Regions from separate parts of the Methylobacterium sp. 285MFTsu5.1 genome, predicted to be linked through region 3. Evidence: predicted binding sites of a transcription regulator. Region 3 holds the regulator's gene; each other region holds the start of a gene.

Region 1 (10,241 bases), on a different contig from region 3:
GGTGGAGCAAAAAACCTCGCGCTGCCGGACAAACCGCCGGCCGCTCATATTGTATATTATCTGCAACCTCAAGAAACGGAGTGAAATCAACTTGAGGTAGAAATCCCTCGGCTGGCCCGTCGTCTCGGTTTCGTCCCGCAAAGCCCGCGCGAGCGGGCCCACCGGAGACGGGGCACGAGGATCGGGACGCCCTCCAACAGCGATGTCTCAGATGGACCACCTCACCGACCACCGTTCAACCTTCATGCTGGAGAAGGTCGGCGCGATCGTCGCGGCCTACGTCTCGCGCAACGCGATCGAGGTCACGGCACTGCCGGCGCTGATCGACCAAGTGCACACGGCGATCGCGGTGCTCCGCTGCGCGCCGTCGGAGTTCGGCGGGGTCGGGCTGAGCCAGTCGCAGGTCGATGCCTCGATCCAGCAGGACGGCCTGATCAGCTTCATCGACGGCCGGTCCTACCAGACTCTGAAGCGCCACCTCACCGCGCACGGCCTCACCCCCGAGCGGTACCGGGCGAAGTACGGCCTGCCGGCCGACTACCCGATGGTGGCCCCGGGCTACGCCGCGCGGCGCTCGGAGATCGCCCGGGCGATCCAGCTCGGCCACAAGGCGGCCTGAGCGATGGCGCCCGACGCTTCCGCGGATCCGGCCCGGGACCGCGCGCCGGTACCGGGGGCGGCGCGCACGAGCGACGCCCTGAGCCGCATCGCCGGCATCCTCGACGTGCCGGTGGCGAGCTTCTACCCGGATGCCGACCGGCCCGACGCGGCCATGACCCAGGCGGCCGACCTCGTCTCGGCCTTCGTGGCGATCGACAGTCCGGCGGCGCGCCGGACCTGCCTGGCCTTCGTGCGGGCGATGGCGAGTTCCTGAAGCGCCGTGGCGCGCTGCGGGAGGCCGGAGACCGGGTCACTTCGTCGGGGGGCGGAGCGCGGTCTCCGGCCCGTCCGGCCGGACCCGCGTCAGAACACGTGGCGCAGGAGGTAGAAGAGAGCGGCCGCGAGGGTGATCGCCGCCGGCAGGGTCAGGATCCAGGCGAGCGCCATGTTGCGCACCGTGGACATCTGGAGGCCCGAGCCGTTGGCCGCCATCGTGCCGGCGACGCCCGACGACAGGATGTGGGTGGTCGAGACCGGCAGGCCGTAGAGCTCGGCCAGCCCGATCGTGCCGGCGGCGACGATCTCGGCCGACGCGCCCTGCGCGTAGGTCAGGTGGGTCTTGCCGATCTTCTCGCCCACCGTGACGACGATGCGCTTCCATCCGACCATGGTGCCGAGACCCAGCGCCAGGGCGACGCAGACCTTGACCCAGCCCGGGATGTAGCGCGTGCCGTCGTTGAGCAGGCCCGCGTAGCGCTTCAGGTCGGCCTTGTCGGCTTCCGAGAAGTCCGCCCCGGCGCCCGGCAGGACGCGCACCGCGTCGGCGGCGAGGTACATGTCGCTGCGCAGGTTCTGGGTCTGGGCGGCCGGCACCGTGCGGATCGCGCCGTAATTCTTCACGCTGGCGGCGATGTCGTTCGAGAGCGCCGCCAGCGCCGCGTAGACGGGCGGCGTGTTCAGCGCCTTGGTCTTGAGCGCCTCCGTCACGGTCCGGCGCGCGGCCGCGGCGTCCGGCACCGCGGCGCCGGGGGCGCGGGCGGAGAACACCGCGCTCGCCGCCGTCGAGGCCTGCACGAAGGCGGGCGTCGTGTCGTCCGCCATGGTGCGGTTGAGCGCGTAGGCGGTGGGGGCGGCGCCGATCAGGATCAGCATGATCAGGCCCATGCCCTTCTGCCCGTCATTGCCGCCGTGGAAGAACGAGACCAGCGTGCAGGTGAGGATCAGCAGGCCGCGGATCCACGGGGGCGGCGGCGCCTCGCCCGCGGGCGCCTCGTAGAGGTCCCTGCGGCGGACCGTGACCTTCAGGGCGAGCAGCAGCAGCGCCGCGAGCACGAAGCCGCAGACCGGCGAGAACAGCAGCGCCTTGAACACGTTGAGCGCCTGGGTCCAGTCGACGCCCGCGGTGCCGTCGCCGCCGTTCATCAGCTGGTTGGCGAGGCCGACGCCGAGCACCGAGCCGATCAGCGCGTGGGACGACGAGTTCGGCAGCCCGAACGCCCAGGTCCCGAGGTTCCAGATGATGGCCGCCAGCAGCAGCGCGAAGATCATCGCGTAGCCCGCGTGCGAGCCGACGTTGAGGATCAGCTCGACCGGCAGCAGCGTGACGATCGCGTAGGCCACGGCGCCCGAGGACAGCATCACGCCGAGGAAGTTGAACACGCCCGACCAGATCACCGCGACGAGCGGCGGCATCGAGTGCGTGTAGATCACCGTGGCGACCGCGTTGGCGGTGTCGTGGAAGCCGTTCACGAACTCGAAGGCGAGGGCGATCAGCAGGGCGAGGCCGAGCAGCGCGAAGGCGCCGTAGGCCAGGGGCGCTTCCCCGACCGCGTTCATGTCCGCGATGAGGCTCAGCACCGCGTAGCCCAGGCCCGCCACGAGGACGAGCAGGAACGCCACCACCCCGCCGAGATGCATCCCGTGGTCGAGGCGCGGGCCGCCCGCCTTCCGGCCTCCCGCCGCCCCCGACGGCATCACGGCGGTATCGGACATGAACCCTCGCGCGGAATCTTTCGTGGTGAGCGGGGATTAAAACCGCGCGGTGACGGTTGGGTGACGGCCCGCGACGCCGCGCGTCGGCGAGCGTGTCCGAGAGCGTGTCCGAGAGCGTCGGGCGGCGCTGTCACACGCCTGACGCGGTCCGGCCGCTAGCGGACCGGACCGCTCGCCCGATCGCACGAGGGATCCGCATGATTGACGCCACGGTGCCGGCCCTGTCCCTCGGCGCGCTCCTGGCCGTCGTCCAGATCGGCAGCATCGCCGTCGCGGCCCGGCGCCTCGGCCGGGACCACGGCCCGTCGCGGTTCCCGGACGGCGCGCCCGTCTCCCTGGTCCGCCCCCTGCGCGGGGTCGAGGCCTACAGCGAGGAGATGCTCCTCCGCAGCGTCCGTCTCGACTACCCGTCCTACGAGCTGATCTTCTGCGTGGCCGACCCGGCCGACCCGATCGTCCCGATGGTGGAGCGCCTGATCGAGGCCCACCCGCACGTGCCCGCCCGCCTGATCCTCGGCGACGAGCGCGTCAGCGCGAACCCGAAGCTCAACAACTGCCTGCGCGGCTGGCGCGCCGCCGCCCACGACTGGGTGGTGCTCGCCGATTCCAACGTCGCCATGCCGCCGGACTACCTCCAGCGGCTGCAGGCGGCGTGGCGCGCCGATACCGGGCTCGTCTGCTCCACCCCGGCCGGCGCCCGCCCGGGCAGCTTCATGGCGGAGGTGGAGTGCGCCTTCCTGAACACCCTGCAGGCGCGCTGGCAATACGCCGCCGAGGCCTTCGGGCTGGGCTTCGCGCAGGGCAAGAGCATGCTCTGGCACAAGCCCTTCCTGGAGGCGCAGGGCGGCCTCCAGGCGCTCGCGGCCGAGATCGCCGAGGACGCGGCCGCCACCAAGCTCGTGCGTGCCGCCGGCAAGCGGGTCCACCTCGTGGCGAGCCCGTTCGAGCAGCCGCTCGGCCCGCGCGGCTTCCGGGAGGTCTGGTCGCGGCAGCTGCGCTGGGCGCGCCTGCGCCGCGTGACCTTCCCGCTGTTCTTCGCCCCCGAGATCGGCAGCGGCGTCCTGCTGCCGGCGCTCCTCGTCGCCCTCTGGGCCGGAAGCCTCGCGGGCCTCGCGGGCGCTGCCGGCCTCGCCGCCCTGTGCTATGCCGCCGAGCACCGGCTCGCGGCCCGCGCGGGCTGGCACCGCTCGCCCCGCACGCTGGCGGCCTTCCTGGCGCGCGACGCCCTGATCCCGGCGATCTGGGTCGGCGCCTGGATGCGGAGCGCCATCGTGTGGCGGGGCAATGCCATGGACGTGCGCCCCCGGCGGGCCGCCGACGCGCGCACCTACGCGCCGACGGCCTGACCGCCCGGCGATCGGAGACCCTACGTGTCGCGCCGCTACGCCCTCTACTGGCTGCCCGCCCCGGATTCGCGCCTCGAAGCCTTCGGCCGGGCGATCCTCGGCACCGACAACGTCGCCGGGCTGCCGGTGCCGCACCCGGAGGGGCTCGGTGATCTCGCTGCGGTCACGGCGGGCGCGCGGGTCTACGGGTTCCACGCCACCCTCAAGGCGCCGCTGCGCCTCGCCCCCGGCACCGGGGAGGCCGACCTCGTGGCCGCCGCCCGCGCCCTCGCGGCCGCGCACCCGCCAGTGGCGGTGGGGCCGCTCCGGGTCGCCGCCCTCGGGCCGTTCCTCGCCCTGGTGCCGGAGACACCCCCGCCGGAACTCGGGCTCCTCGCCGCCGAGTGCGTCGCCGCCCTCGACCCGTTCCGGGCGCCGCTCACGGAGGCCGAGCGCGCCAAGCGCCGGCCGGAGCGCCTCGACCCGCGCGGCCGCGCGCTCCTCGAGCGCTGGGGCTATCCCTACGTGTTCGAGGCCTTCCGCTTCCACATGACCCTGACCGACGCCCTGCCGGAGGCGGAGCGCGACCTCTGGCACCGGCGCCTGTCCGAGGCCTACGCCGCCGCGGGACCGGAGCCCCTGCGGATCGACGCCATCAGCCTCCTGACCCAGGACGGGTCGGGGCCGTTCCGGCTCCTGGCGCGCCTGCCCTTCGGAGAGGCCCGTGGTTGACCGCCCCCTCGGCCTCGAACCCGCGCTCGATCCGAGCGCCCGGGTCGTCGACAGCCGCCTCGGCCGCTACACCGAGGTCGGCGCCCGCACCCGCCTCACCGAGACGACCCTCGACGACTATTCCTACATCGGTGAGGACGGCGAGGTGATCTACACCGCGATCGGCAAGTTCTGCTCGATCGCCGCCAGCGTGCGGATCAATCCCGGCAACCACCCGATGGAGCGGGCGTCGCAGGCGCACTTCACCTACCGGGCGCGCGCCTACTGGCCGGAGGAAGCGGACGAGCCCGCCTACTTCGACCGGCGCCGGGCGAGCCCGGTGGCGATCGGCCACGATGTCTGGATCGGCCACGGCGCGGTCGTCCTGCCCGGGCGCACGATCGGCACCGGCGCGGTGGTGGGGGCGGGCGCCATCGTCACCCGCGACGTCGAGCCCTACACGATCGTCGTCGGCAATCCCGCCCGGCCGGTCCGGCGCCGCTTCCCCGAGGCCGTCGCGGACCGTCTGACCCGCTTGGCGTGGTGGGACTGGGACCACGAGCGCCTGCGCCGGGCGCTGCCGGATTTCCGCGGGCTGCCCATCGAAGCATTCCTGGAGCGCCACGAAGATTAAGTCGGCTATCGAAAAGCCGAGATGCTGCGCCGGCAAATATAATCGTTCCGAATACGTCATCCAATCGTCGTCAAACCGGCGTCTACGTGCGGCCGTTCCCCGGCGGATGGTGGCATGCTGGTTATCGAGGATCTCACGCGCCAGTACGGCGACCGACGCGCCGTCGACGGCGTGTCGCTCCGGATCGAGCCCGGCAGCTTCGTCGGGGTGATCGGCCGGTCCGGTGCCGGCAAGTCCACGCTGCTGCGCCTCATCAACCGGCTGGCGGATCCGAGTTCGGGACGCATCCTCCACGACGGCCGCGAGGTCACCACCCTGCGCGGCCGCCCGCTGCGCGAGTGGCGCACCCGCTGCGCCATGATCTTCCAGCAATTCAACCTCGTCGGCCGGCTCGACGTCATGACCAACGTGCTGATGGGGCGCCTCAGCCACGTGCCGACCCACCGCGCCCTGCTCCGGCAATGGTCCGCCGAGGACCGCGCCATGGCCCTCGCCGCCCTGGAGAGCTTCGACATGGGCGAGTTCGCCGGCCAGCGGGCCGACGGCCTGTCGGGCGGCCAGCAGCAGCGCGTCGCCATCGCCCGCGCCCTCGTGCAGGAACCCGAGATCCTGCTCGCCGACGAGCCGGTCGCCTCGCTCGACCCGCGCAACACGCGGCTCGTGATGGACGCGCTCGCCGACGTGAACCGGCGCTACGGCATCACGGTGCTGTGCAACCTGCACTCCCTCGACCTCGCCCGCGCCTACTGCGACCGCCTCGTCGGCCTCGCGGCCGGGCGGGTCGTGTTCGAGGGCGGCCCCTTCGACCTCACCGAGGACGTGGCGCGCCGGCTCTACGGCCTGGAGGCCGGCGAGGTGCTGGACGATTCCGCGCAGCGCGAGGCGGAGCAGCGGGCCGCGATGCCGGGCCGGCCCGGTCTCGTGCCGGTCCGCCCGGTCCGCGAGGCCGCCCTCGGCGCCTGATCCGGGCCCCGGGCCCCAACGAACACCGCCAGAGCGCACCGCCAAAGTGCACCGTCTTGGAAACGCCCGACCGGCCTCCGGCCGGCCGAACCTCGCCGACGCCACGAAGGACGACCCGATGATCACCCGACGCACCCTCGCCGCCGCCGCCGCGGCCCTCGCCCTCCTCGGCCTGCCGGCCGCCGCCCAGGACTGGAAGGCCCAGTATCCGGAGCTGACGCTGGGCGTGATCCCGGCCGAGAACGCCTCGGGCACCGCCGACCGCTGGGCGCCGCTCACCGCCTACCTGACCAAGACGCTCGGCGTGCCGGTCAAGCTGCGGGTGGCGAGCGACTACGCCGCCGTGATCGAGGGCCAGCGCGCCGGCAACATCCAGATCGCGTGGTACGGGCCGGCCTCGTTCGCGCGGGCCGTGATGACCGGCGTCAAGATCGAGCCGATCGTCAACCAGAAGCACGAGACCGGCGCCTCGGGCTACTATTCGGTGGTCTACGTGCTGGCCTCCAGCCCCTACAAGACCGTCGAGGATCTCAAGGGCAAGAACCTCGCGCTGGTCGATCCGAACTCCACCTCCGGCAACCAGGCGCCGCGCTTCTTCCTGAAGCGGGCCGGCTACGACGTCGAGAAGTTCTTCGGCAAGACCTTCTACGCGGGCAGCCACGAGAACGCCGTCCTGGCGCTCACCCAGGGCACGGCCGACGCCGCCGCCAACCTGTGGAACTCCGAGACCGACACGATGGTCACCCGCATGGCCGCCAAGGGCATGCTCAAGAAGCCCGACGGCACGCCGATGCAGCAGTCGGACTTCCGGGTCGTGTTCAAGTCCGACTTCCTGCCGGAGGGGCCCTTCGCCGTGCTGGCGAGCCTGCCGGACGACCTGAAGGCCAAGATCCGCGACGCCTTCGTGGCCCTGCCGAAGGCCGACAAGGCCGCGTTCGACCGGCTCTCCGACGGCAAGGACCAGGATCTCACGCCGGTGACCCTCAAGGATTACCAGCCGATCATCGACATGCTGCGGTTCAACGACGAGCAGCGCCGGAAGTCCTGATCCGGAGCCGCCCGCCTTGCGCGGCCTGACACCCCTGTCGCCGGAGCGGGCAGCCGCCCTCTCCGGCCTCTACGCAGCGGCGACCGGCGAGGCCCGCCGCCGCACGCTGGCGGGCTTCGCCCTGGTGGCGGCGCTCGCCGTGGTCGCGGGCCTGATCGCCGAGGTGCGGCCGCTGGTCTTCGCCGAGAACATCGGCAAGTTCACCGCCTACATCCAGCAGATCCTGCCGCCGATCAGCCTCGAGCACCCGCTGGAGGACGTCCGCGCCTGGTACTGGGGCCTGCCCAAATGGCTGGGCCTGCTGGGCGAGACCCTGCTCATGGCCTATCTCGGGACGCTGCTCGGGGGGCTGGCGGGCTTCGCCCTCAGCTTCGTGGCCGCCGCCAACCTCGTGCGGTCGCGCGTGCTGCGCGTCGGCGCCAAGCGCCTCTTGGAACTGTGCCGCACCGTCCCCGAGGTCGTGTTCGCGCTGATCTTCGTCATCGCCTTCGGCCTCGGCCCGATGGTGGGCGTGCTCGCCATCGCGATCCACACCACGGGCGCGCTGGGCAAGCTGTTCTCCGAGGTGGTCGAGAACATCGACATGCGGCCCGTCGAGGGCCTGTCGGCCTCGGGCGCGACCTGGGTCCAGACGGTGCGCTTCGCGGTCCTGCCGCAGGTGCTGTCGAACTTCGCCTCCTACGCGCTGCTGCGCTTCGAGATCAACGTGCGCGGCGCCGGGGTGATGGGCTTCGTCGGCGCCGGCGGCATCGGCCAGGAATTCCTCGTGGCGATCCGCAATTTCTACTACGCGGACGTGAGCGCGATCCTCGTGCTGATCATCCTGACCGTCTTCTGCATCGACCTCGTCACCGAGCGGGTCCGCCACCGCCTGATCGGCGCGGAGCACGCCCGATGAGCGCGCGTCCCGAGACCCTGCGGGCGGCGGCCCGGGCCGACCTCGGCCGCCTGCGCGCGCGCTACCCCGCGCAGTTCCGCACCGACTGGCCGGGGCGGGCGCGGCTCGCCGCCCTGCTCGTCGTCCTGGTGGGCCTTGCGGCGCTCGGCTACTGGCGCCTCGACTTCTCGGTGGCGCGGATCCTCCACGGGCTCGGGCGGCTCGGCACCTTCGCGGTGCTGATGCTGCCGCCATCGCCGGAGGGCCAGTTCTGGACCTTCCTGCACGCGCTGGGCGAGACCCTCGGCATCGCCTTCCTGGGCACGCTGACGGCGGCGATCCTCGCCTTCCCGGTGGCGTTCCTGGCGGCGCGGAACGTCGTGCCCAACCCGTTTGCGCGGTTCGCGGTCCGCCGCGGCCTCGACGTGATGCGCTCGGTCGACGTGCTGATCTGGGCGCTGATCTGGATCAACGTCGTCGGCCTGGGCCCGTTCGCCGGGGCGCTCGCGATCGCGTGCTCGGATTTCGGCGCGCTCGGCAAGCTGTTCTCGGAGGCGATCGAGACCTGCGACAAGCGGGCCGGCGAGGGCGTCGTCGCCTCGGGCGGCTCGGCGCTCCACCGCATCCGCTTCGGGCTGATCCCTGGGGTGCTGCCGGTGCTGGCGAGCCAGGTCCTCTACTTCTTCGAGTCGAACACCCGCTCGGCGACGATCATCGGCATCGTCGGCGCGGGCGGCATCGGCCAGTACCTCACCGAGCTGATCCGCGTGCTGGAGCTGCAGCAGGTCGCCTTCCTGGTGCTGATGATCCTCGTGACCGTGGCGGCGATCGACTGGGTCTCGACCCGCCTGCGCCGGGCGATCATCGGGCCGGCGGCGCGCTGAGGGAGGCCTCGGCTTTCCGGCATCACGCGCGGAGCGCAATGATCCAGGGTCGCGCTGCCCCGGGTCGCTTCGCTCCGCTCGCGAGGACGGAGTGCCGAGGCCGTCGCGCGGACATCGCGCGGAGGTCGCGCGGAGGTCGCGCGGAGGTCGCATCACCCGCCGATCACCAGCTCCACGCGGTCGGCGGCGAACAGGGTGCGGTTCGCCTGGATCGGCACGCCGGCGGGATCGATGTTGACGCTCGACACCACCAGCACGACCCGCCCCGGCGCGATGTCGAGGCGCTGCGCCTCCGCGGGATCCGCGGGGCGGGCCCGGATCCGCGTCGAGAGCCGGGTGTAGTCGTGGACGCCGCAGGTCGCGAAGGCCCGGGTGATCGAGCCGCGCGCCGCGTAGGTCTCGGCGAAACCCGCGAAGCGCGGCAGCGGCAGCCAGGTCAGCGCCGTCGAGAGCGGGGCGCCGTCCGCCCGGTGGACCGTCAGCAGCTCCAGGATCGGCGCGCCGGGGGCGAGGGCCAGGGACGCCGCCTGCTCGGTCCCGGCCGGGACCGTGGTCGCCGCGACGAGGTCGCCCCAGGCTTCGCGCCCGGCCCCGGCGACGATCTCGGAGAAGCGCGTCCGCGGCCCGATCGGGTAGGCGAGCGGCGCCTCCTCCACGAAGGTGCCCCGGCCCTGGCTGGCGCGCACGAGCCCGCCCTCGGCCAGCGCCGCGAGGGCGCGCCGCACCGTGTGCCGGTTCACCGCGAATCGCGTCGCCAGCGCGGCCTCGGCGGGGAGCTGCTGTCCCGGCGCGTAGCGTCCCGCCGCGATCTCGGCCGTCAGCGCGTCGGCGATCTGCCGCCACGCCGTCAGCCCCTCGCCCCGGACGAGGCCGGCCGCCTGCTCCTGCGCATCCATCCTGTCATCCAAACTTCATTTGTGCGGCGCACGCCAGTTGTCTATACACCTAGACAACTGAGCGACGAAGGGATTCGCGATGACGACGACCCCGAGACATCCGGAATCCGAGGGCGACACCGCGGCGCGCCAAGCGGTCATGGCCCTCTGTGCCGAGGCGAGCCGCGCGGATCTCGAGGCGGCCCTCGAGGCGGCCGTGTCGGGCCTCGAAGCGCCCGCGGCCGCGGACCTGCGTCCGCCCGAGACCGGTCTCGTGATGGCGTCGGGCCGGATCGGCGGCGACGGTCGCCCGTTCAATCTCGGCGAGGTCA
Region 2 (10,241 bases), on a different contig from region 3:
GGAGCCTCAACGCCTTCCGGTTCGTCGCCGCGGACGGCGCCGCCCGGCCGGTGCGCTGGGCCCTCGTCCCCGACCCGACGCCGGCGGCCGAGGCCGCACCGGGCGGCGCGAACGCCCTGTTCGACGCGCTCGCCGCGCAGCTGGCCCAGGGCCCCCGGCACTGGCACCTGATCGTCACGCTCGGCCAGGCCGGCGACCCGACCGCCGACGCGACGCGGCCCTGGCCGGCCGACCGCGAGACGGTGGATGTCGGCACCCTGACGCTCACGGCGGCGACGCCGGAGGCCGCCGCCAGCTGCCGCGACGTCAACTTCGATCCGCTGGTGCTGCCGGACGGCATCGCGCCGAGCGACGACCCGCTGCTGAGCGCCCGGTCGGCGGCCTACGCGCGATCCGTCACCCGCCGGTCCGGCGAGGCCAAGACCCCGAGTGCCGTCACCGGCGCCGCGATCCACGGAGCCGCCCTGTGACCGAGCCCGACCGCTTCGACCGGCCCGCCCGCCTGCTCCACTGGACCATGGCGGCGCTGATCCTGGCCATGCTGCTGATCGGCGTCGCCATGGTGGCGTCGCTCGCCGAGTACGGCGCCCTCGTGGCCCTGCACCGGCCGCTCGGGATCCTGATCCTGGTCCTCGCCGGGCTCCGACTCGCCTATCGCTGGCGCCACGCCCCGCCGCCCCTGCCGGCCGATCTTCCGGGCTGGCAGAAGCGCGCGGCCCACGCCTCGCACATCCTGCTCTACGGGCTGATGCTGGCCATGCCGCTGATCGGCTGGGCGATGCTGTCGGCGGCGCGCTACCCCGTCATCCTCGCCGGTTCGGTCGTCCTCCCGCCGATCCTGCCGCAGGACCCGATGCTGTACGCGGCCCTGCGCCGGCTCCACACCGCGCTGGCCTACGGGCTGTTCGCCCTGATTCTCGCGCATCTGGCGGCGGCGCTGCTGCACGCGCTGATCCGCCGGGACGGGGTCTTCGCCAGCATGGCGCCCTGGCGGTCGACACCGGCGAGGACCACCGAGACGCCGAGACGACCCTCTCGTTCTCTTGAAAGTCTGATCCGTTCTCCATAAAGAACGCTCGCCCGCCTCGGTCGGACGGGGCGGGCGATCTCTGCGTGGAGGACAAGGCGATGTCAGAGGGATTAGCGGCGCGTACCGTCGCGGCGGCCAACGGCGTGGCCCAGGACGCGGCCTTCGGTGCGGTGATCGCGCCGATCCACCTGTCGACGACCTTCAGGTTCCCGGCCTTCGAGCAGCCCGGCCCCTACGATTACTCGCGCCTGGGCAACCCGACCCGGGACGCGCTGGCCGACACGATCGCCAAGCTCGAGGGCGGCGCCCGCGCCGTCCTGGTGGCGAGCGGCATGGCAGCCCTCGACCTCGCCCTGTCGAGCCTGCGGCCCGGCGATCTCCTGGTCGCGCCGCACGATTGCTACGGCGGAACGCACCGCCTGCTCAGCTTCCGCGCGGAGCGGGGCCATTACCGCGTCGCCTTCGTCGACCAGACCGATCCGGACGCGCTGGCGGCGGCCCTGGCCCAGGGACCGAAGGTCGTGCTGATCGAGACCCCGAGCAACCCGCTGATGCGCGTGGTCGATGTCCGGCGGATCACCGCGGACGCGAAGGCGGCCGGCGCGCTGGCGGTGGTGGACAACACCTTCCTGTCGCCCGCCCTGCAGCAGCCGATCGCCCTCGGGGCGGATCTCGTCGTCCACTCCACCACCAAGTTCCTGAACGGCCATTCCGACGTGATCGGCGGGGCTGTGATCGCCGCCGACAAGGCGATGGGCGAGGACCTCGCCGCCTGGGCGAACACGATCGGCGTCACCGGCTCGCCCCTCGACGCCTACCTGACGCTCCGGGGCCTGCGCACCCTGTTCGTCCGTGTGGAGCAGCAGCAGCGCAACGCCGCGGCCCTGGCGGCCTTCCTCGACGCCCATCCGGCGGTGGCGCGGGTCCACTATCCGGGCCTGCCGACGCATCCGGGGCACGCCCTGGCCAAGGCCCAGCAGGCGGGCTTCGGGGCGATGTTGAGCTTCGAGCTGGCCGGCGGCCGCGACGCGGTGAGGACCTTCGTGGAGGCCCTGCGGGTGTTCACGCTGGCCGAGTCGCTCGGCGGCGTCGAGAGCCTGATCGCCCATCCGCCGACCATGACGCACGCGGCGATGGACCCGGAGGCCCGCGCCATCGCGGGCATCACCGACGGGCTGCTGCGCCTGTCGGTCGGCCTGGAGGCGGAGGCCGACCTGCTGGCCGACCTGTCGCGGGCCTTCCGGGCCCTGGACGGCTGAGCCGGCCGGTCACTCCTCCTCGACCACGCTGAACCCGGACTCGTCCTCGACCACCCGGAAACGGGCGCGCTGCACGGTCCGGGAGCGCTCGGCCGCCTCGTCGCGGCACTTGTCGAGATGGGCGGCGCGGTTGACCACCCGCAGGTTCGGCGCGCCCCAGTAGCCGAGGAGCTCCGGCCAGGGGGCGTCGCGGTGCTCGCGCCAGACCCGGTAGAGCGGCAGCAGGTGGTCGACCTCGGCGGTCCTCAGCAGGCGCTTGCCGGTGGTGGTGCAGCGGTGGCGCTGGCGGAGCTTGAGCGCCCGGACCTGGGCGTGCGGCGCGATCCAGAACTTCCAGGCCGCGACACAGGCCGCGTGCCAGCCGGCATTGGTGTTGGGCGCGCCGCGCCCCCAGAGATCCCGGTGCCAGCCGAACCGGAAGACCGGCTGGCCGCAGATGCAGCAGGCGCCGCGGCCGCGGGCGAAGGCCGGATCGCGGAACGGCGCGGGCGGCGTGCGGAAGCTCCCGGCCCGCCCCTCGGCCCCGATCTGCCAGGCCCAGCCCTCCGGCGTGCCGGAGCGCGCCGCCAGCGCCCGGGCCAGCCGGTCGGCCCGGAGGATGTGGTTGCGCCAGTAGCTCTCGACGGCGAGCCGCGGCGTCGGCGGGATCAGGGGCCGCGCGAGGGCGTGCTGCAGGACCGGTGCCGGGAAGATCGCCGGCAGGGCCTTCTCCAGCCGTTTCCGGGCCTGCACGTTGCGGAGGGTGCGCCAGCTCGATGTCGTCATGCCAAACCGGTGGTAACCCGGCCGGCTCGGCTCCGCGACGGCGCCGGTGCAACAGCTTGCCGGTCCCGCGCGGTCGCCGCTCAGAGTTAAGAAAATGTTTCCCGTGAAACATCGCGCCGCTCGACAGGCCCGGCGCGGCCGCACTGGTCCGGCTCAGAGATCCACCGCCATCGACAGGAGGTAGGTGCGCGGCGCGCCCTGGAAGAAGGTGCCGAACGAGGCGACCCCGGTCCAGTACCGCGCGTCGGTCACGTTGAGGACGCTGGCCCGGAAGGTCGTCGGCCGCTCGGCGACGCGGGTCGTGTAGCGCAGGCCGAGGTCGAGGCGGGCCCAGTCCGGCAGGGCCTGGGTGTTCGCGAGGTCGACGAACTGCCGCCCGGTATAGATGACCGCGCCGTTGAGGGTCAGGCCGGGCAACCCGGGCAGGTCCCACTCGGCCCCCAGGCTCGCCTGGACCTCCGGCACGCCGATCGGCCGGTTCCCGCGATTGGCGGCGAGCGCCGTCCTGACGAGGCGTCCGTCGAGCAGGGTCACGCCGCCGACCACCCGTACCTGCGGGGTGATCTCGCCGAACAGGCTCAGCTCGAGCCCGCCGACGCGCTGCTCGGCGGTCGCCGCGAAGCGCCCCTGCGGGCCGAGCTCGCCCGCGGGCTTCGTGATCCGGAAGGCGCCGAGCGTGGCGCCGAACCGGCCGAGATCGAGCTTCACGCCCGCCTCGACCTGTCTGGCCACGTAGGGCTCCAGGATCGTGCCGGAATTGGTCGCCACCGCCGGGGCCACGTCGCCGCGGCTCAGGCCCTCGATATAGTTGCCGTAGAGCGAGACCGAGTCCCAGGGCCGCACCACGAGGCCGACCATCGGGGTCGTGGCGCTCTTGTCGTAGGACGAGGTGAGCGTGCCGACATTCGACACGTAGTTGTGCGCCTCCACGCGCTGGCGGCGCACGCCCAGCGTCAGCAGGACGCGCTCGTCGAGGGCCGACAGCGTGTCGGCCACCGCGATCCCCGACAGGGTGCTGTCGGACAGGCGGGGCCGGCCGACGCCGTAGATCGGCGCGATGTACGGGACGAGGGTCGGCGCGTAGAGGTTCGACAGGTAGGCGCCCCGGCCGGGCGAGAACCGCCGTGCCGTCGCCTCGTCGTACACGGAGCCCTGCACGGTCAGGGCGTGCCAGATGAAGCCGGTCTCGAACCGGGCCCGGACGCCACCGTCGTAGGTGAGCCGGTCGACGCCCAGCGCGTAGAATTGCGGCGTGCTGGTCGTGTCGCCGCGGCCATTGAGGATCGTCGGCGCCGACTGGAAGTAGCGCTCCACGCCTGTCTGCCCGCCGCCGACATCCGCGAACAGCGTGACTTGATCGGTCAGGTCGTACTCGGTGCGCAGCAGACCGCCGCGATCGTCGACGTCCGAGTATTCCCAGGGCTGGGTCAGGTTCAGGCGGCCGTCGGGCGCCCGCGGTACGGGCACGCCGGCCCGCAGGAGGAACGGGCGCAGCGGCGCGTTGAAGCGGTCGGTCTGCGCCAGCAGGTAGAGCCACGCGCGGAACCGGTCACCCTGGTAGTCGAGGGCCAGGGCCCCGACGCCGGTCGTCTCGGTCTGGCGGTCGAAGGGCGTGGCACCGCCGTGCAGGCTGCCGACGACGCGGGCGCCCCATTCCCGCCCAGGCCCCCAGCGGCGGGCGACGTCGACCTGGCTGCCGCCCCAGGCGGACGAGCCGTAATCCAGGGTGACGCGGGTCAGGTCCGCGCCGGCGCGCTTGGGGACGATGTTGACCACGCCGCCGACCGCGCCGTTCGGCGACACCCCCGTGAGGGCGGCGGACGGCCCCTTCAGAACCTCGATGCGCTCCACGTAGTCGGTGAAGATGCGGAAGCTCGGGGCGACGCCGTAGAGCCCGTCGAAGGCGACCTCGCCGCTGGTGTTCTCGTTGGACGGGAAGCCCCGGATGGAGAAGGAGTCGAACGGCGCCCCCGTGGTCTGGGTGGCGCGCACCGACGGGTCGAGGACCAGGGTCTCGGACACCGTCCGCGCCTGCCGGTCTCGGATGAGCGTGTCGGTGTAGCTGGCGATGCTGAAGGGCGCCTTCTGGGTCTCGGTATCGCCGAGGAGGCCGAGGCGCCCGCCCTGCGCCACCTGACCGCCGGCATAGGCCGGGACCGGGCCGCGCGGCGCGGCCGCGCTCGCGACCGACAGCTCGTCGAGCTGGACGTCCCGGCCGGCCCCGGCCTCCTCGGCGCGGGCGGCGTGCGGCCCGGAACCGACGAAGCCCAGCAGGACAGCCATCGGGAGAACCGGCCGGGCCGCGCGCCGCCGGCGCCGGTTCCTTGCGGAAACAGGTACTGAAAAGTCGTGGGACTGCATTGTCGTGACGATGGCTCCGAATCACGGAGCAAGGCAGCAAATATCTCTACATGTGTCAAAAATACATTTGGAGTAATTACAATTCTACAGTGCGATCGCATCGCTGATCGAACATTGTCGATATTTATTTTCGTATATACATAGATGTATTTCAGGACGTCGTGTTTATCAATGACGCGACCATCTTCGCGCGATCGGGGCGACGATTTCACGGAGGGCCGGGCCACAGCTCGGCCGAGGCGCACGGCCGGGATCATCGGTCCGGACGAGGCCGCCGAGGTCGGACCCGGCCGCGATTTCCCGTGGATCGTGCGCGGCCGGTCGGGCCGCCGGGGCGTTCGACCGCGCGACCACCGGATCCCGACGGGCCCGCGGGAGCGCCGACCGGCGGCCGCGGCGCCGCGATCGGGGCGCCCGGTTGCCAGGGTTGCCCACCCCGCCTAGACGGGCCCGGCGCGAAACGTGCTTGTCACCCCTCCTCTTGTGCAGAGGTCTTCTCCCGTGATCACCGGTCCGTGCCTCATCGTCCAGCCGATCCACGCGGCGGGCCTCGACCGGTTGCGCGCGGCCGGCCTGGAGCCGCGCCCGGCGAGCGGGACCGATCCCGAGACGCTGGCGCGCGAGGTCGCCGACTGCGTCGCCGTCATCACCCGCAACACCGGCTTCCCGGCCCGCGCCATCGCGGCGGCGCCGGCCCTGCGGGTGATCGGGGTGCACGGCACCGGCACCGACCACGTCGCCACGGCCGAGGCGACCGGGGCCGGGATCGTGGTGGTGAACACGCCCGGCGCCAACGCCGTCTCGGTGGCCGAGCAGACGCTGGCGCTGATCTTCGCCCTGGCCAAGGCCCTGCCGGAGGCCGACCGCTCGGTCCGGGCCGGCGACGACAGCTTCAAGTTCACCGCCCGGCTGATCGAGCTCGCCGGCCTGACACTGGGCCTCGTCGGCTTCGGGGCGATCGGGCAGGCGACCGCCCGGCTCGGCGCCACCCTGGGCCTGCGGGTGCTGGCCTACGGCCCGAGCCGCCCGGACGCGGACTTCGCCAATGCCGGCGCCCTGCGGGCCGCCTCGGTCGACGCGCTCCTGGCGGAGTCCGACATCGTCTCCCTGCACGTGCCGCTGACCCCGGGCACCCGCGGCCTGATCGGCCGGGACCAGCTCGCCCGGATGAAGCGGGAGGCCTTCCTGATCAACACCAGCCGCGGCGGCCTGATCGACGAGGCGGCCCTGGTGGAGGCGCTGGCGGCGGGCACGATCGCGGGCGCCGGGCTCGACGTCTTCGCCCAGGAACCGCTGCCGGTCGACCACCCGCTGGCCCGCCAGCCCCGGGCGATCCTGACGCCCCATGTCGGCGGCTCCACCGGGGCGGCCCTGATCCGCACCGCCGAGACCGCCGCGGCCCGCGTGGTCGACGCCCTCGCCGGCCGGCGGCCGGGCGGGCTGGTCAACCCGGCCGTCTGGGAGCGGCGCCGCGGGGTGTGATGGTCCCCCCTCTCCCGTGCGGGAGAGGGTTGGGGTGAGGGACGAGAGGCTTCGGGATCAAGCACCCGATCGACGCGATTCGAGGGGGAGCCTCATCCGGTGAGGTCTCACCCCTCAGCCTGTCCCTCTCCCGCACGGGAGAGGGGACCCGCGGCCGATCCTGACGGCGCGGCGGTCGTGGCCGGCCCGGTTCACGGTGTTTCGTCCGGACCGCGACCGCCCGCCGCGCGCCGTGTCATGCAATCGTCGCAGACGGGCCGGAAAGCCACCCGCTGCATCCGAGGCCAGAGAGGGCTCCATGGACTTCCACCGTCGCTTCACGGTCCTGATGTGCGCCCCGGCCTTCGACCCGGACGATCTCGAGGGCGCGCGCGTCAACCAGATCGTGGCGGCCGTGGAGCAGCGCGGCTTCGAGGTGGTGCGCGCCCGACGGGTGGAGGACGCGGCCATCGCGGTCCAGACCGACGCGGCGGTCGGCTGCCTCGTGGTCGACTGGGGCAAGCGCGGCCTCGACGGCAAGGCCGCCGCCCTCATCGACATGATGCGCCGGCGCGGCCTGGAGATGCCGATCGTCATCATGGTCCGCCGCAAGCGGCTGGAGGATATCCCGGTCGAGCTCCTCGACTTCATCGACGGCTACATCTTCCTCGCCGAGGAGACGCCGGAATTCATCGCCCGCGGCCTCGTCAGCCGGGTCACGCAGTACGCCGAGACCCTCAAGACCCCGTTCTTCGGCGCGCTCGTCGACTACGCCGAGAAGGGCAACCAGCTCTGGACCTGCCCGGGCCACAACGGCGGCATCTTCTACAACCGGTCGCCGATCGGCCGGATCTTCGTGGAGCACCTCGGCGAGGCGATCTTCCGCGACGACCTCGACAACTCGGTCCTCGACCTCGGCGACCTCCTGACCCACGAGGGTCCGGCGCTGAAGGCCCAGAAGGAGGCCGCCAAGATCTTCGGGGCGGAGAAGACCTACTTCGTCCTCAACGGCACCTCCGCCTCCAACAAGATCGTCCTGTCCTCCCTGGTGGCCGAGGACGACCTCGTCCTGTTCGACCGCAACAACCACAAGGCGGCCCACCACGGCGCCCTGTTCCTCGGCGGCGGCATCCCGATCTTCCTGGAGACCGACCGCAACGCCTACGGGCTGATCGGGCCGATCTTCCACGAGGCCCTGGACGAGACCCGGATCCGGGAGAAGATCCGCCGCAACCCGCTGGTGACCGACCCGGAGGCGTGGCGCCAGGAGCGGCCGTTCCGCGTCGCGGTGATCGAGCAGTGCACCTACGACGGCACGATCTACGACGCCCAGGAGATCCTGGAGAAGATCGGCCACCTCTGCGACTACATCCTGTTCGACGAGGCCTGGGCGGGCTTCATGAAGTTCCACCCGCTCTACGCAAGGCGCTTCGCCATGGGGCTGACCGGGCTCGACGAGACCTCGCCCGGCATCGTCGCCACGCAATCGACCCACAAGCAGCTCGCGAGCTTCAGCCAGGCCTCGCAGATCCACACCCGCGACGGCCATATCCGCGGCCAGACCCGGCGGGTCGAGCACAAGCGGCTCAACGAGAGCTTCCTGGTCCACGCCTCGACCTCGCCCTTCTACCCGCTCTTCGCCTCCCTCGACGTCGGCGCCCAGATGATGAAGGGGCGCTCGGGCATGATCCTGTGGGACGACACGATCCGGCTCGGGATCGAGTGGCGCAAGAAGGTCCGGGCGATCCGGCGCGAGTTCGAGGAGAACGAGCGCGATCCCGCGCGGCGCTGGTTCTTCGACCCGTTCGTGCCGGACGTGACGGTGAACGTCGACGGCGCGGAGGTGCCGTGGGAGAGCGTGCCGACGGACGAGCTCGCCGCGACGCCGCGCCACTGGGAGCTGAAGCCGGGCGCGCGCTGGCACGGCTTCACCCATGTGGCGCCGGGCTACGCCATCACCGACCCGAACAAGCTCACCGTGCTGACCCCCGGCTTCGACCGGCACACGGGGGCCTACGCCCAGCACGGCGTGCCGGCGCCGATCGTGGCGCAATACCTGCGTGAGAACCGGATCGTCGCCGAGAAGAACGACCTGAACTCGCTGCTCTTCCTGCTGACCCCGGGGGTGGAATCCTCCAAGGCCGGCACGCTGATCTCGGGCCTCGTCGCCTTCAAGCGGCTCCACGACGACAACGTCCCGCTGGAGGAGGCCATGCCGGAATTCGTCAACCGCCGGCCGAACCGCTACCGGGGCGTGCGCCTGCGCGACCTCTGCGGCGAGTTCCACGCCTTCCACCGGGAGGCCGGCACCTCGACGCTGCAGCGGCGGCAGTTCGCTCCCGAGCACCTGCCCGAGATGGTGCTGCCGCCCAAGCGGGCCGCCCAGCTGCTGACGCGCAACAAGGTCGACTACGTGCCGATCGCCGAGGCCGAGGGGCGGATCGCCACCACGCTGATGCTGGTCTACCCCCCGGGCATCGGCACGGTGCTGCCCGGTGAGCGCCTGGACGACCGGGCCAAGCCCATGCTCGACTATTTCAAGATGTTCGAGGCGTCCGCCAACCTGTTCCCGGGCTTCGAGGCCGAGATCCAGGGCGTCTACCGCGAGGTCGACCCGGACGGGCGGATCCGCTTCCACACCTACGTGGCGCGGGAGGGCGCCTGATGGAGATCGAGGCCGAGACGCCCGGCCTGCTCCCGGCCCGGTCCTGCCCCGACATCGTCATCCGCGCCTCCTCGGACGCCGATGTCGAGGCGATGGTGGCGATCTACGAGCACCATATCGGCAAGGGCGTGACCGATGTCAGCGTCGCCGAGGAGGACCGGCTGCTCCCCGACGACCTGAAGCGGCGGCGCAAGACCATGCGCAAGAAGCGCCTGCCGCACCTCGTGGCCGACCGGGACGGCGCGGTGGCGGGCTACGCCTACGCGGTGCCGTTCCGGAAGCGGCCGGCCTACCGCTACACCCTCAAGCACTCGATCTACGTGCATCCCGACCACCTGCACGCGGGGATCGGCCGGCGGCTGCTGCCGGCCCTGATCGAGGCCTGCGCGGCGGGCGGCTACCGCCAGATGATCGGCTACATCGACGCCGAGAACGCGGCCTCCCTGCGGCTTCACGAGGCCTGCGGGTTCGAGCGGGTCGGCTACCTGCGGGCGGTGGGCTTCAAGTACGGCCACTGGTCGGACAGCGTCATGGTCCAGCGGGCGCTGGGCACCGGGTCGGAGGACCGGCCGGGGTAGCGGGCCGGGACCGGGCGGCCTCCGACGCCCGGCCGCCGTCATCGCGAGCGCAGCGAAGCGATCCAGTCGCGCCACACTCATGGAGGGCGCGCTGCCCTGGGTCGCTTCGCTGCGCTCGCGAT
Region 3 (10,241 bases):
ACGGTGCTGCGGGGCTTCGTCGATCCGGACCTGCGCCGGCACGCGGCCTTCTGGGAGACGGAACTCGCCGGCCGCCCGTATTTCTGCGGCGCCGATTTCACCGCGGCCGACATCCTGATGAGCTTCCCGCTGGAGGCCTTCGCGGCGCGCGGCACGGGCGCGGGCCCGCGCGTCGCGGACTGGCTCGCGCGCATCCACGCCCGTCCGGCCTACCAGAGGGCGCTGCAGCAGGGCGGGCCCTACGCGTATGCCTGAGCGGGCGTCCCGCCCCGGATCGATCGCCATTCAGCCCGCCCCCAGGCGCCGACCGGCCCGCCGCGCCAGGAATTCCGACACCAGCAGCGCCGCGACCGACAGCGCGATCGAGATCAGGGTGAGGCGCAGGGCCGGCCCCTCCCCGCCCGGAACCTGCGTCAGCGTGTAGATCGCCGACGGCAGGGTCTGGGTCTCGCCCGGGATGTTCGAGACGAACGTGATGGTCGCGCCGAACTCCCCCATCGCCTTGGCGAAGGCCAGCACGGCGCCCGCGAGGCACCCGGGCAGGCTGAGCGGCAGCGTGATCGTCAGGAACACCGCGAAGGGGTTCGCGCCCAGCGTCCCGGCCGCCTGCTCCAGGCGCCGGTCCACGGCCTCGATCGACAGCCGCATCGCCCGCACCATGAGCGGGAAGCCCATCACCGCGCAGGCCAGCGCCGCCCCGGTCCAGCGGAAGGAGAAGACCACGCCGATCTCGGCGAGGGGCGCGCCGAGCGGGCCGCGCCGGCCGAAGGCCAGCAGCAGCAGGTAGCCGGTCACGACCGGGGGCAGGATCAGCGGCAGGTGGACCAGCCCGTCCAGCAGGGCGCGGCCGGGGAACCGGCGCCGCGCCAGCAGCCACGCCACGGCGAGGCCGGGCACGAGGCTCGCGAGCGTCGCCACCGTCGCCACCCGCAGGCTCAGGCCGACGGCGGTCCACTCGTCCGGCGTGAGCCCGAGCAAGGGGGCGGCGCGCCGCTACTGGCTGGCGCCGGGCTGCGCGACCACCGTGAAGCCCTGGCGCTCGAAGGAGCCCCGGGCCTCCGGGCCGCGCAGGTAGCCGAGCAGCGTCCCGGCATCCGGGTTGCGCGACTCCCGGGTCACCGCCGCCGGATAGACGATCGGCGGGTGGCTGTCGGCCGGGAAGGTCGCCACAACGTGGACGCTCGGGTCCGCGGCCGCGTCGGTGGCGTAGACGATGCCGAGCGGCGCCTCGCCCCGGGCGACCAGCAGGAGGGCGGCGCGCACGTTCTCGGCCTGGGCGACCTGCCCCTTCACGGCGTCCCAGGCGCCGAGCTTCTCCAGGGCGGCCTTGCCGTACTTGCCGGCGGGAACGGCGTCGATCGTCGCCATCGCCAGCCGCCCGCCGCCGAGGATCCGCGTCAGCGTGGTGCCGAGGTTCGGCGCCAGGGCCACCTGCGGATCCGCGGCGCTGTCCTTCGGCCCCGGGGCGATCAGCACCAGGGCATTGCGCAGGAGGTCGATCCGCGAGCCGGCCTTCAGCAGCCCGGCCCGGTCGACGTAATCCATCCACGCGAGGTCGGCCGAGATGAACAGGTCCGCCGGCGCCCCCGCCTCGATCTGCTTCGCGAGGGCGTTCGAGCCGGCGTAGGAGATCCGCGCGGTCTTGCCGGTCGCCTTCGTCCAGGCTGCCGCGGCGTCGTCGAGGGCGTTCTTGAGGCTCGCGGCCGCGAACACGACGACCGGCTCGTCCGCCCGCGCGGCTCTGTCGGTCGGCGCGAGGACCAGCGCCGCGAGCGCGCAGGCGACCAGGATCCGTCGAGTCAGGGGCATCACGCAGATCTCTCCGGTCGCGACCCGCTATATACGGCGGGGAACGACGGGGATCATAGGCGCGCGCGGGCGGTCGGCCAAGGCCCGGCCGACCCGGGTGACCGCGCGTCAGCCGAGCTTGGCCTCCGGCCGGTCCTTGGGCTCGGCCTCGGCCCGGTGGAGGCGGCTCAGCAGGACGAGGAGATGGCCCGGGAGCGGCCCGTCCGGTGCGGGACCGCCGAAGATCCGCTCGCGTGGTCGGGCAGGCACGGCCGCACCGTTGACGACCACGGGCCCGCGGGGGCCGGAACGCCGGGACTTGGTCACGCTGTACGCACCCTGCTCAATCGTGATTCACGTAAAAAGCCGGCAAAAACGCCGCGCAAGTCGGCCAGTTCCGCAGCTGCCGTACATCATTTGGTTAACGCGCGAACAACCTGCCTCATTCCTGGGCGCCCGCTCGCGCGAATCGGTGTCGCGCCGTCACCAGGTCCGGATGTCGTGCCGCTCGGTCGGGCGCGCCTCCGGCATGCCGTTCATGCCGTTCGCGACCAGCAAGGCCCAGAGCGTGGCGGCGCCCGCGGTCACGGCCGCGAAGGCGACGCTGATGAGGAGAGGCGCGGTCATGGCAGCACGATCGTCTGTCAAAACAGGCGCGCCGCTCCGGGAAGTGCGGCGCGCCCGAGTTGAGGGTCCGGCCTTGGGTAAGCCGAGATTGTTTAAGCACACGCGATGGCTGTGGACACTGGTTTAAGTCGCGCAGAAGATAAGTATTGGCGCTTGTGACCGTCCGGCAACAACGGGCGGGGCCGCCGGTCCGCTCCGCCGCCCTGCCCCGCGGCCCCACCCTTGCCGGGCCCGGATTTTTTCGCGCCAGCCCCTGGGCTGCGGCGCGCCCCGGCGTTACAGCCGGGCACCATGCTCGAAGGCCTGCCGCCCCATCGCCCGTCCCACGTCCTGCGTCTGCTGACCGACGAACGCTCGGCCCGCGCGATGACCGACCTCCTCGGAGAGATGTTCGATCCCACGGAGACCGCGGTGGCGGCCTTCGAGGACGAGGACGGGCGCACGTGGCGGCTTGAGGCCTACTTCGCGGACGCCCCCGACGAGGATTACGTCCGCGAGTTGATCCGCCCAGTCATCGGCGACGCGGCCGACGCGGCGGAGTTCCGCACGATCGACCAGCAGGACTGGGTGCGCGCGTCGCTGGAGGGCCTGAAGCCGGTCCGGGCGGGCCGGTTCCTCGTCCACGGCTCGCACGACCGCGCCTCCGTCCGGGGCAACGATCTGGCCATCGAGATCGAGGCCGCCCTCGCCTTCGGGACCGGGCATCACGGAACGACGCTGGGCTGCCTCCGCGCCCTGGTCTCGGAACTCAAGCGCCGGCGCCCGGTCCACGTCCTCGATGTCGGCACGGGAACCGGGATCCTCGCCTTCGCGGCCGCCAAGGCCCTGCGGCAGCCCGTGGTGGCCGGCGACCTCGACGCGGAGGCCGTGCGCACGGCCCGCGAGAACGCCCGCGCCAACGGGCTCGGCCCCTACCTCAAGCTCTACGAGGGGCCCGGGGTCCGCCACCGCCTCGCCGACCGGCCGCGCCACTTCGATCTCGTCTTCGCCAACATCCTGGCCCGGCCACTCAGGCTCCTGGCGCCGACCCTGGCGCGGGTCGTCGCCACCGAGGGTGTGTTGGTCCTGTCCGGCCTGATCGAGCGCGACGTGCCGGGCGTGCTCTCCGCCTACCGTCTCCAGGGCTTCTCCCTCGTGCGGCGCGGCGTGATCGAGGGGTGGGTCGCCCTGGTCCTGACGCGCGGCGGTGCGGCGCAGCGTCCGCGGCGCTGACCCGCGCGGCATCGCCCCGAACTCCCCGCGCGCCGGCGTGTTGTCCGGCCATGAGCCAGACGTCGCTCCACGATCCGCCCGCGGACCCCATCGCCGAGGGCGCCCGCGCCCGGGCGCAGGGGCGGCCCAAGGATGCCTGCCCCTATCCGGCCGACTCGCCCGCGCGCCGGGCCTGGCTCGAGGGCTACGATGGGGCACCCGCGGACCGGGCGCCGGACCTGCCGATCACGAACGGCTGATCAGCGCGCGGTGCGCAGCCGGTCCGGCGCGCCCGCGGTCTCGGCCGGCGACCCCGGTGCGTCCGCCTGCGACACCGGCGCGCCGAGCGCCGCCATCAGCGTGCGCAGGCCGTCGATCCACTCTTCGAGTTCGGCGAGCGAATCGAAGCCGTCGCGGCGGACGACCGTGTCGGGCTCGATCGTCACGACGGCGTCGAAGCGGCCGTCGGGTCTGTCGCTGATCCGGTAGTAAACGCGGCGTGGCATGTCTGAGTAATAAGCGAGAATCCGCGGCGTGATAAGATTGCTAACGATCTTTAAGCACCGCAACCGACCTCCGACCAACCTCTTTCTCATGACAACAGGGTGTTGCGACGCGGGAGCGGCGGGCGCTAGGCTCGCCGCATGACCGAGACCCGTCCGTCCCGACAGCGTCAACGCTTCCAGAGCTTCGACGACCCGAGCCACCGGAAGGGTGCCGAGCGGATCGAGGCGCTGCGGGCCGCCTTGCGCGAGACCGGGCTCGACGGCTTCGTCGTGCCGCGGGCCGACGAGCACCAGTCGGAATACGTTCCCGCCGACGCCGAGCGGCTGGCCTGGCTCACGGGCTTTACCGGCTCGGCCGGCACGGCCGTGATCCTGATGGAGTCCGCGGCGCTGGTCGTCGACGGGCGCTACACCCTGCAGGCGCCCGAGCAGGTCGATACCGGCCTCGTCACGGTGGTGCCGCTCGCCGAATCGACGCCGGAGGCCTGGGTCGGGGCCAACCTGCGGCGGGATCAGGTGCTCGGCTACGATCCCTGGCTGCACACCCCGGACGGTCTGGCGCGCCTCGAGCGGGCCGTGACCCGCGCCGGCGGGACCGTGCGGGCGGTGCCGAACCTCGTCGACGCGGTCTGGGCCGGTCGGCCGCGGTCGCCGGCCGGTCCGGTGGTGGTCCATCCCGACGCGCTGTGCGGCGAGGGGGCCGCCGACAAGCTCGGCCGAATCCGGGCGGCGCTCGCCGAGGGCGGCTGCGATGCCCTGGTGATCTCCGACCCGCACAACCTGGCCTGGGCCTTCAACCTGCGCGGGTCCGACGTCGCCCACACGCCCCTGGCGCTGGGTTACGCCATCCTGCCGCGCGAGGGACGGGCCCGGCTGTACCTCGTCTCTCCGAACATCGATCCGGCCCTGCGGGCGGAGCTCGCGCCGATCGCCGAGATCCTGCCGCGAGCGGACCTGGACGACGGGCTGGCATCCCTGGCGGGCGTGCGCGTCCGCCTCGACGCCGCGACCGGCGCCGTCGCCCTGAAGGAGAAGATCGAGGCCGCCGGCGGCACGGCCGATGTCGGCAAGGACCCGATAACCGGCATGAAGGCGGTCAAGAACGCCGCCGAGATCGCGGGCGCCCGCGCCGCCCATGTCCGGGACGGGGCGAGCGTCGCGCGCTTCCTCGCCTGGCTCGACGGTGCGGCCGTGGCCGGCGGCCTCACCGAGATCGCCGCCGTCGAGGCCCTAGAAGATTTCCGGGCCGCCGGCGGCGACCTGCGCGAGGTCTCGTTCCCCACGATCTCGGGTTCCGGACCGAACGGCGCGATCGTCCACTACCGGGTGAGCCGCGCCACGGACCGGGCGGTCCAGTCGGGCGAGCTGTTCCTGATCGATTCGGGAGCGCAGTACCCGGACGGCACTACCGACATCACCCGGACGGTCGCGGTCGGCGCGCCGAGCCCGGAGATGCGCGACCGGTTCACGCGGGTGCTGAAGGGGCACGTCGCCATCGCCCGGGCGGTGTTCCCGGTCGGCACGACCGGCGCCCAGATCGACGCCTTCGCGCGGGCACCGCTCTGGCAGGCGGGCCTCGACTTCGACCACGGCACCGGTCACGGCGTCGGCGCCTTCCTGTCGGTGCACGAGGGGCCGCAGCGGATCGCCAAGACCGGCACGGTGGCGCTCGAGCCCGGCATGATCCTGTCGAACGAGCCGGGCTACTACGCCCGCGGCGCCTACGGCATCCGGATCGAGAACCTCGTCCTGGTCGAGGCCCGCGCGATCGCGGGCGGGGAGCGCCCGATGCTCGGCTTCGAGACGCTGACGCTCGCTCCCTACGACCGCCGGCTGATCCGGCCGGACCTGCTCGAACCCGGGGAGCGGGCCTGGATCGACGCCTATCATGCGAGGGTCCGCGAGACCCTGGCGCCCGGGCTCGACACCGCGACGCGCGACTGGCTCGAGCGGGCGACGGCGCCGCTCGAGGAGTGAGCCGGCCGCAGGGGATCCCGAACGCGGTCCGTGGTAAGACCCGACGCCATGGTAAGACCGGACGCCATGGAAACGCCCGCGCCGAGCCCGACACGCCGCGCGTGAAACCGCGACCGCCCCGCGCGCGAAGGGACAGCATGATCCGCCGCCTCGCCCTCCTGATCCTGGCCGTCGCCGCGAGCCTCTCGGCCGCCGCGGCACAGGGGTTCCGCACGCCCGCGGACCTCGTGCGCGCGAGCCTCGTGGCCGAGCCCGCCGCTGTCGCCGGCGCGCAGCCCTTCACGCTGGCGGTGCGGATGCAGGTCAAGCCCGGCTGGCACGTCTACTGGCGCAACCCGGGCGATTCCGGCTTGCCCCCGGAGGTGACCTGGACTCTGCCGGCCGGCTTCAACGCGAGCGCGATCCGCTGGCCGGCGCCGGAGCGCATCCCGATCGCGACTCTCATGAACTACGGCTACGAGGGTGAGGTCACGCTCCTCGTCCCGGTGACGCCGCCGCCGAGCCTCGACCCGGCCGACCCGGTGCGGATCCAGGCCAAGCTGACTTACCTCGTCTGCGAGACCGAGTGCGTGCCCGGCTCGGCCGATCTCGCCCTGACCCTGCCGGTCGGCAAGGCCGAGCCGGACCCGGCCAACGCCGCGCTGTTCGCGCGCGCCCGCGCCGCGCTCCCCGTGCCGGCGCTCTGGCCCCTGAGCCTGTCGAGCCAGGGCGACACCCTGCGCCTCGATTTCGTCGCGGCCGGCCTCAAGCCCGAGGCGGTCCGGAACGCCGCGTACTTCCCCTACGCCGAGACGGCGATCGACAACGCCGCCGCGCAGGTGATGAGCGTCGACGGGACCGGCCTGCACCTGACCCTCGCCCGGAGCAGCCCGACCGACCCGGTGCCCGCCGCGCTGCCCGGCGTCCTGACGGTCGAGGCGGTCGACGCCGCCGGGACCCGCCGGCTCGCCTTCGCGTACGGCGACGAGCCGGTCCTCCCGGCCGCCGCGGCGCCGGCCGCGACCGCGCCGCCCGCGACCGCGCCGGCCGCCGCCGACTTCGACGCGCTGACGCTGGCGACCGCCGCGGCCTTCGCCTTCCTCGGCGGCCTGATCCTCAATCTGATGCCCTGCGTCTTCCCGGTCCTGTCGATCAAGGTGCTCGGCCTCGTGCGGCACGCGGGCGAGGGGCCGGCTCGGCTGCGGCTCCACGGCCTCGCCTACACGGCCGGCGTCCTGGCGAGCTTCCTGGCGCTCGCCGCCGCGCTGATCGGCCTGAAGAGCGGCGGGGCCGCGATCGGCTGGGGGTTCCAGCTCCAGTCGCCCGCCATCGTGGCGGGGCTCGCCTACCTGCTGTTCGCGATGGGCCTGAGCCTCTCGGGCGCGGTCCATGTCGGAGGCCGGCTCGCCGGCCTCGGCGACGGCCTCACCCGGCGCGGCGGCCTGAGCGGCTCGTTCTTCACCGGCGTGCTCGCGACCCTGGTGGCGACGCCCTGCACGGCGCCGTTCATGGGCTCGGCGGTGGGCTTCGCGCTGACCCAGAGCGCCGGCGTGGCGCTCGCCGTCTTCGCGAGCCTCGGCCTCGGCCTCGCCCTGCCCTTCCTGCTCCTGACCCTCTGGCCGCCGGCCCTGCGGGCGCTGCCGCGGCCGGGCGCCTGGATGGAGACCCTCAAGCAGGTGCTGGCCTTCCCGGTCTACGCCACCGTGGCGTGGCTGATCTGGGTGCTGGCGCAGCAGGTCGACCCGCGCGGGCTGCTGGCGGCGCTGATCGGCCTCGTCCTCGTGGGCTTCGCCGCCTGGGCCTGGGAGCACGGCCGCGCCGCCCCGCCGCGGGCCGGCCGGGTCGCGCAGGCCGCCGCCGCGCTGGCGCTGATCGCCGTCGGGGCCCTCGCCGTCACCCTGCCCCGGGACCGCGCCGCGCCGGCCGCGCAGGCCGCCGCCGACGGGATCGAGCCGTTCACGCAGGCGCGCCTCGACGCCCTGGTCGACGCGCACCGCCCCGTCTTCGTGGACATGACCGCCGCGTGGTGCATCACCTGCGCGGTCAACGAGGCGACCTCGCTCAACACCAAGGCCGTGCGGGCCGCGATGGCCGAGCGCGGCGTGACCTACATGAAGGGCGACTGGACCAACCAGAACCCCGAGATTACCCGCCTCCTGGAGAAGCACGGGCGCAGCGGCGTCCCGCTCTACCTGCTCTATACCGGGACGGGAGAGCCCCAGGTGCTGCCGCAGATCCTCACCGAGGGGACGGTCCTGGCGGCGCTGGAGGCGGTGCCGGCCGCCTCGGGCCGGAGCGCGGCGCTGGCGCGCTGAATCCCTGGAGACCGGGACGCGCGGATCTTCGCGGGCCCGTCCCACCGTCTTTGCGAGCGGAGCGAAGCAACCCAGCAGCGCCGCGCGCATCGGCGTCCCGCCGCCCTGGGTCGCTTCGCTGCGCTCGCGATGACGGTGCGCCGGAGCGAAGTCCTATCCGGACGGCCAGTGAGGCCGCCTCAGGCCTCCAGCGAGAAGGTCTCGTCGAAGGCGTAGCCCGAGCCCCGGACCGTACGGATCGGGTCGGTCTGGCGCGGGCCGTTCAGCGCCTTGCGCAGCCGCCCGACATGGACGTCGACGGTACGCTCGTCGATGTAGACGTCGTGGCCCCACACCCCGTCGAGGAGCTGCTCGCGGGAGAAGACCCGGCCCGGCGCCAGCATCAGGAATTCCAGGAGCCGGAACTCCGTGGGGCCCAGATGCAGCTCCTCGCCGCCGCGGCGGACGCGGTGGCCGATGCGGTCGAGTTCCAGGTCGCCGGCCGCTAGCCGGTCCGAGACGTGGGCGGGCTTGGCCCGGCGCAGGAGCGCGCGGATCCGGGCGAGCAGCTCCGGGACCGAGAACGGCTTGACGATGTAGTCGTCGGCGCCCGTGCCGAGACCGCGGACGCGGTCGCCCTCCTCGCCCCGGGCGGTGAGCATAATCACCGGCAGGCGCTCGGTCTCCCGGCGCGCCCGGATCCGGCGGCACAGCTCGATCCCCGAGAGGCCGGGCAGCATCCAGTCGAGCAGGACGAGGTCCGGGATCCGCTCCGCCAGGAGCAGCTCGGCGTCGTCGCCGCGCGCCGCCGAATCCACCAGGAAGCCCTCGGCCTCCAGGTTGTAGCGGAGCAGCGTGCTCAGGGCCTCCTCGTCCTCGACGATCAGGACTTGCATGCTCACGTTCGAAGACTCGTTCTGCGGGCGGTCCCCGGATGGTGCAGGAGGCGCCGCCCCGCCTCAACCCGCACGGAGAGTGACCCCGGCCGCGCCCACAGGAAGGCGCCGGGGTCGGCGCCTCACGGCGCCTGCACGCCGTCCACGGTCGCGTAGTTCGACGCGTCGTTCTTCGGCCGGTCACCCGCCAGCGTCTCGCCCGTGGCGAGGTAGTGGATCGTCTCGGCGATGTTGGTGGTGTGGTCGCCGATGCGCTCGACGTTCTTCGCGCAGAACAGGAGATGCGTGCAGAACGAGATGTTGCGCGGATCCTCCATCATGTAGGTCAGGAGCTCGCGGAACAGGGAATTGTACAGGGCGTCGATCTCGCCGTCGCGCTCCCAGACGTCGTGGGCCGCCTGGACGTCGCGGCTCCCGTAGGCGTCGAGCACGTCCTTGAGCTGACCCTCGGCGAGGTCGCTCATGTGGCGCACGCCGAGCACGATCTTCTGGGCCGGCGCCTGGTCGGAGATCGCCACCACGCGCTTGGCGACGTTCTTGGCGAGGTCGCCGATCCGCTCCAGATCGCCGGAGACGCGGATCGCCGAGATGGTCTCGCGCAGGTCGATCGCCAGGGGCTGGCGCCGGGCGATCAGCAGCACGGCGCGCTCCTCGATGTCCCGCTGCAGCGCGTCGAGGCGCTTGTCGGCGAGGATCACCGCCTGGGCGAGCGTGTCGTCCCGGCGCACGAGGGCGTCGGTCGCCTCCGCGGTCATCTTCTCGGCGACGCCGCCCATCTCCGAGATCGAGCGACGCAGGTTCTCCAGGTCGGTGTCGTAGGAGGTGACGATATGGCCGGGCATGGCGGATCCTTCGATGGGGTCCCGGGGACGGCCCTCCGGGAGGCTTGCGGGACCCGCCGGCGCGCCGGAGACGCGAGCGGCGGTCCCGGGACCGGAGCGGCCCGGCAGACTAGCCGAAGCGGCCGGTGATGTAGTCCTGCG

The links. Region 3 encodes PhoB, which activates phosphate uptake and scavenging genes when phosphate is short. Its sites were predicted from a motif close to TGTCATNNANCTGTCAT; they were not measured.
Region 1: a site for PhoB is predicted at 5,317-5,333, ahead of phnC (phosphonate ABC transporter ATP-binding protein). Genes of this name have one in related genera too.
Region 2: a site for PhoB is predicted at 7,131-7,147, ahead of H288_RS0117850 (Orn/Lys/Arg decarboxylase N-terminal domain-containing protein). Genes of this name have one in related genera too.

What each region holds. Positions count from the first base shown of each region.
Region 1 covers NZ_KB911280.1:8,961-19,201, reverse strand. The annotation lists gene H288_RS0116975 (MucR family transcriptional regulator) at 212-619, shown strand; gene H288_RS0116970 (hypothetical protein) at 623-874, shown strand; gene H288_RS0116965 (inorganic phosphate transporter) at 964-2,592, opposite strand; gene H288_RS0116960 (ceramide glucosyltransferase) at 2,790-3,938, shown strand; gene H288_RS0116955 (DUF1045 domain-containing protein) at 3,963-4,649, shown strand; gene H288_RS0116950 (acetyltransferase) at 4,642-5,262, shown strand; gene phnC (phosphonate ABC transporter ATP-binding protein) at 5,377-6,225, shown strand; gene phnD (phosphonate ABC transporter substrate-binding protein) at 6,344-7,273, shown strand; gene phnE (phosphonate ABC transporter, permease protein PhnE) at 7,290-8,171, shown strand; gene phnE (phosphonate ABC transporter, permease protein PhnE) at 8,168-9,034, shown strand; gene phnF (phosphonate metabolism transcriptional regulator PhnF) at 9,187-9,930, opposite strand; gene phnG (phosphonate C-P lyase system protein PhnG) at 10,010-10,241, shown strand, end outside.
Region 2 covers NZ_KB911281.1:1,320-11,560, forward strand. The annotation lists gene H288_RS0117820 (catalase family peroxidase) at 1-470, shown strand, start outside; gene H288_RS0117825 (cytochrome b/b6 domain-containing protein) at 467-1,069, shown strand; gene metB (cystathionine gamma-synthase) at 1,129-2,289, shown strand; gene H288_RS0117835 (hypothetical protein) at 2,299-3,054, opposite strand; gene H288_RS0117840 (TonB-dependent receptor) at 3,208-5,337, opposite strand; gene H288_RS0117845 (hydroxyacid dehydrogenase) at 5,917-6,897, shown strand; gene H288_RS0117850 (Orn/Lys/Arg decarboxylase N-terminal domain-containing protein) at 7,196-9,541, shown strand; gene H288_RS0117855 (GNAT family N-acetyltransferase) at 9,541-10,119, shown strand.
Region 3 covers NZ_KB911282.1:61,578-71,818, reverse strand. The annotation lists gene H288_RS0118945 (glutathione S-transferase) at 1-255, shown strand, start outside; gene modB (molybdate ABC transporter permease subunit) at 286-978, opposite strand; gene modA (molybdate ABC transporter substrate-binding protein) at 994-1,809, opposite strand; gene H288_RS0118930 (hypothetical protein) at 1,918-2,058, opposite strand; gene H288_RS35680 (hypothetical protein) at 2,272-2,415, opposite strand; gene H288_RS0118920 (50S ribosomal protein L11 methyltransferase) at 2,707-3,627, shown strand; gene H288_RS0118915 (Rmf/CrpP family protein) at 3,678-3,866, shown strand; gene H288_RS0118910 (hypothetical protein) at 3,867-4,112, opposite strand; gene H288_RS0118905 (aminopeptidase P family protein) at 4,251-6,089, shown strand; gene H288_RS0118900 (protein-disulfide reductase DsbD domain-containing protein) at 6,227-8,383, shown strand; gene phoB (phosphate regulon transcriptional regulator PhoB) at 8,563-9,258, opposite strand; gene phoU (phosphate signaling complex protein PhoU) at 9,381-10,100, opposite strand; gene pstB (phosphate ABC transporter ATP-binding protein PstB) at 10,210-10,241, opposite strand, start outside.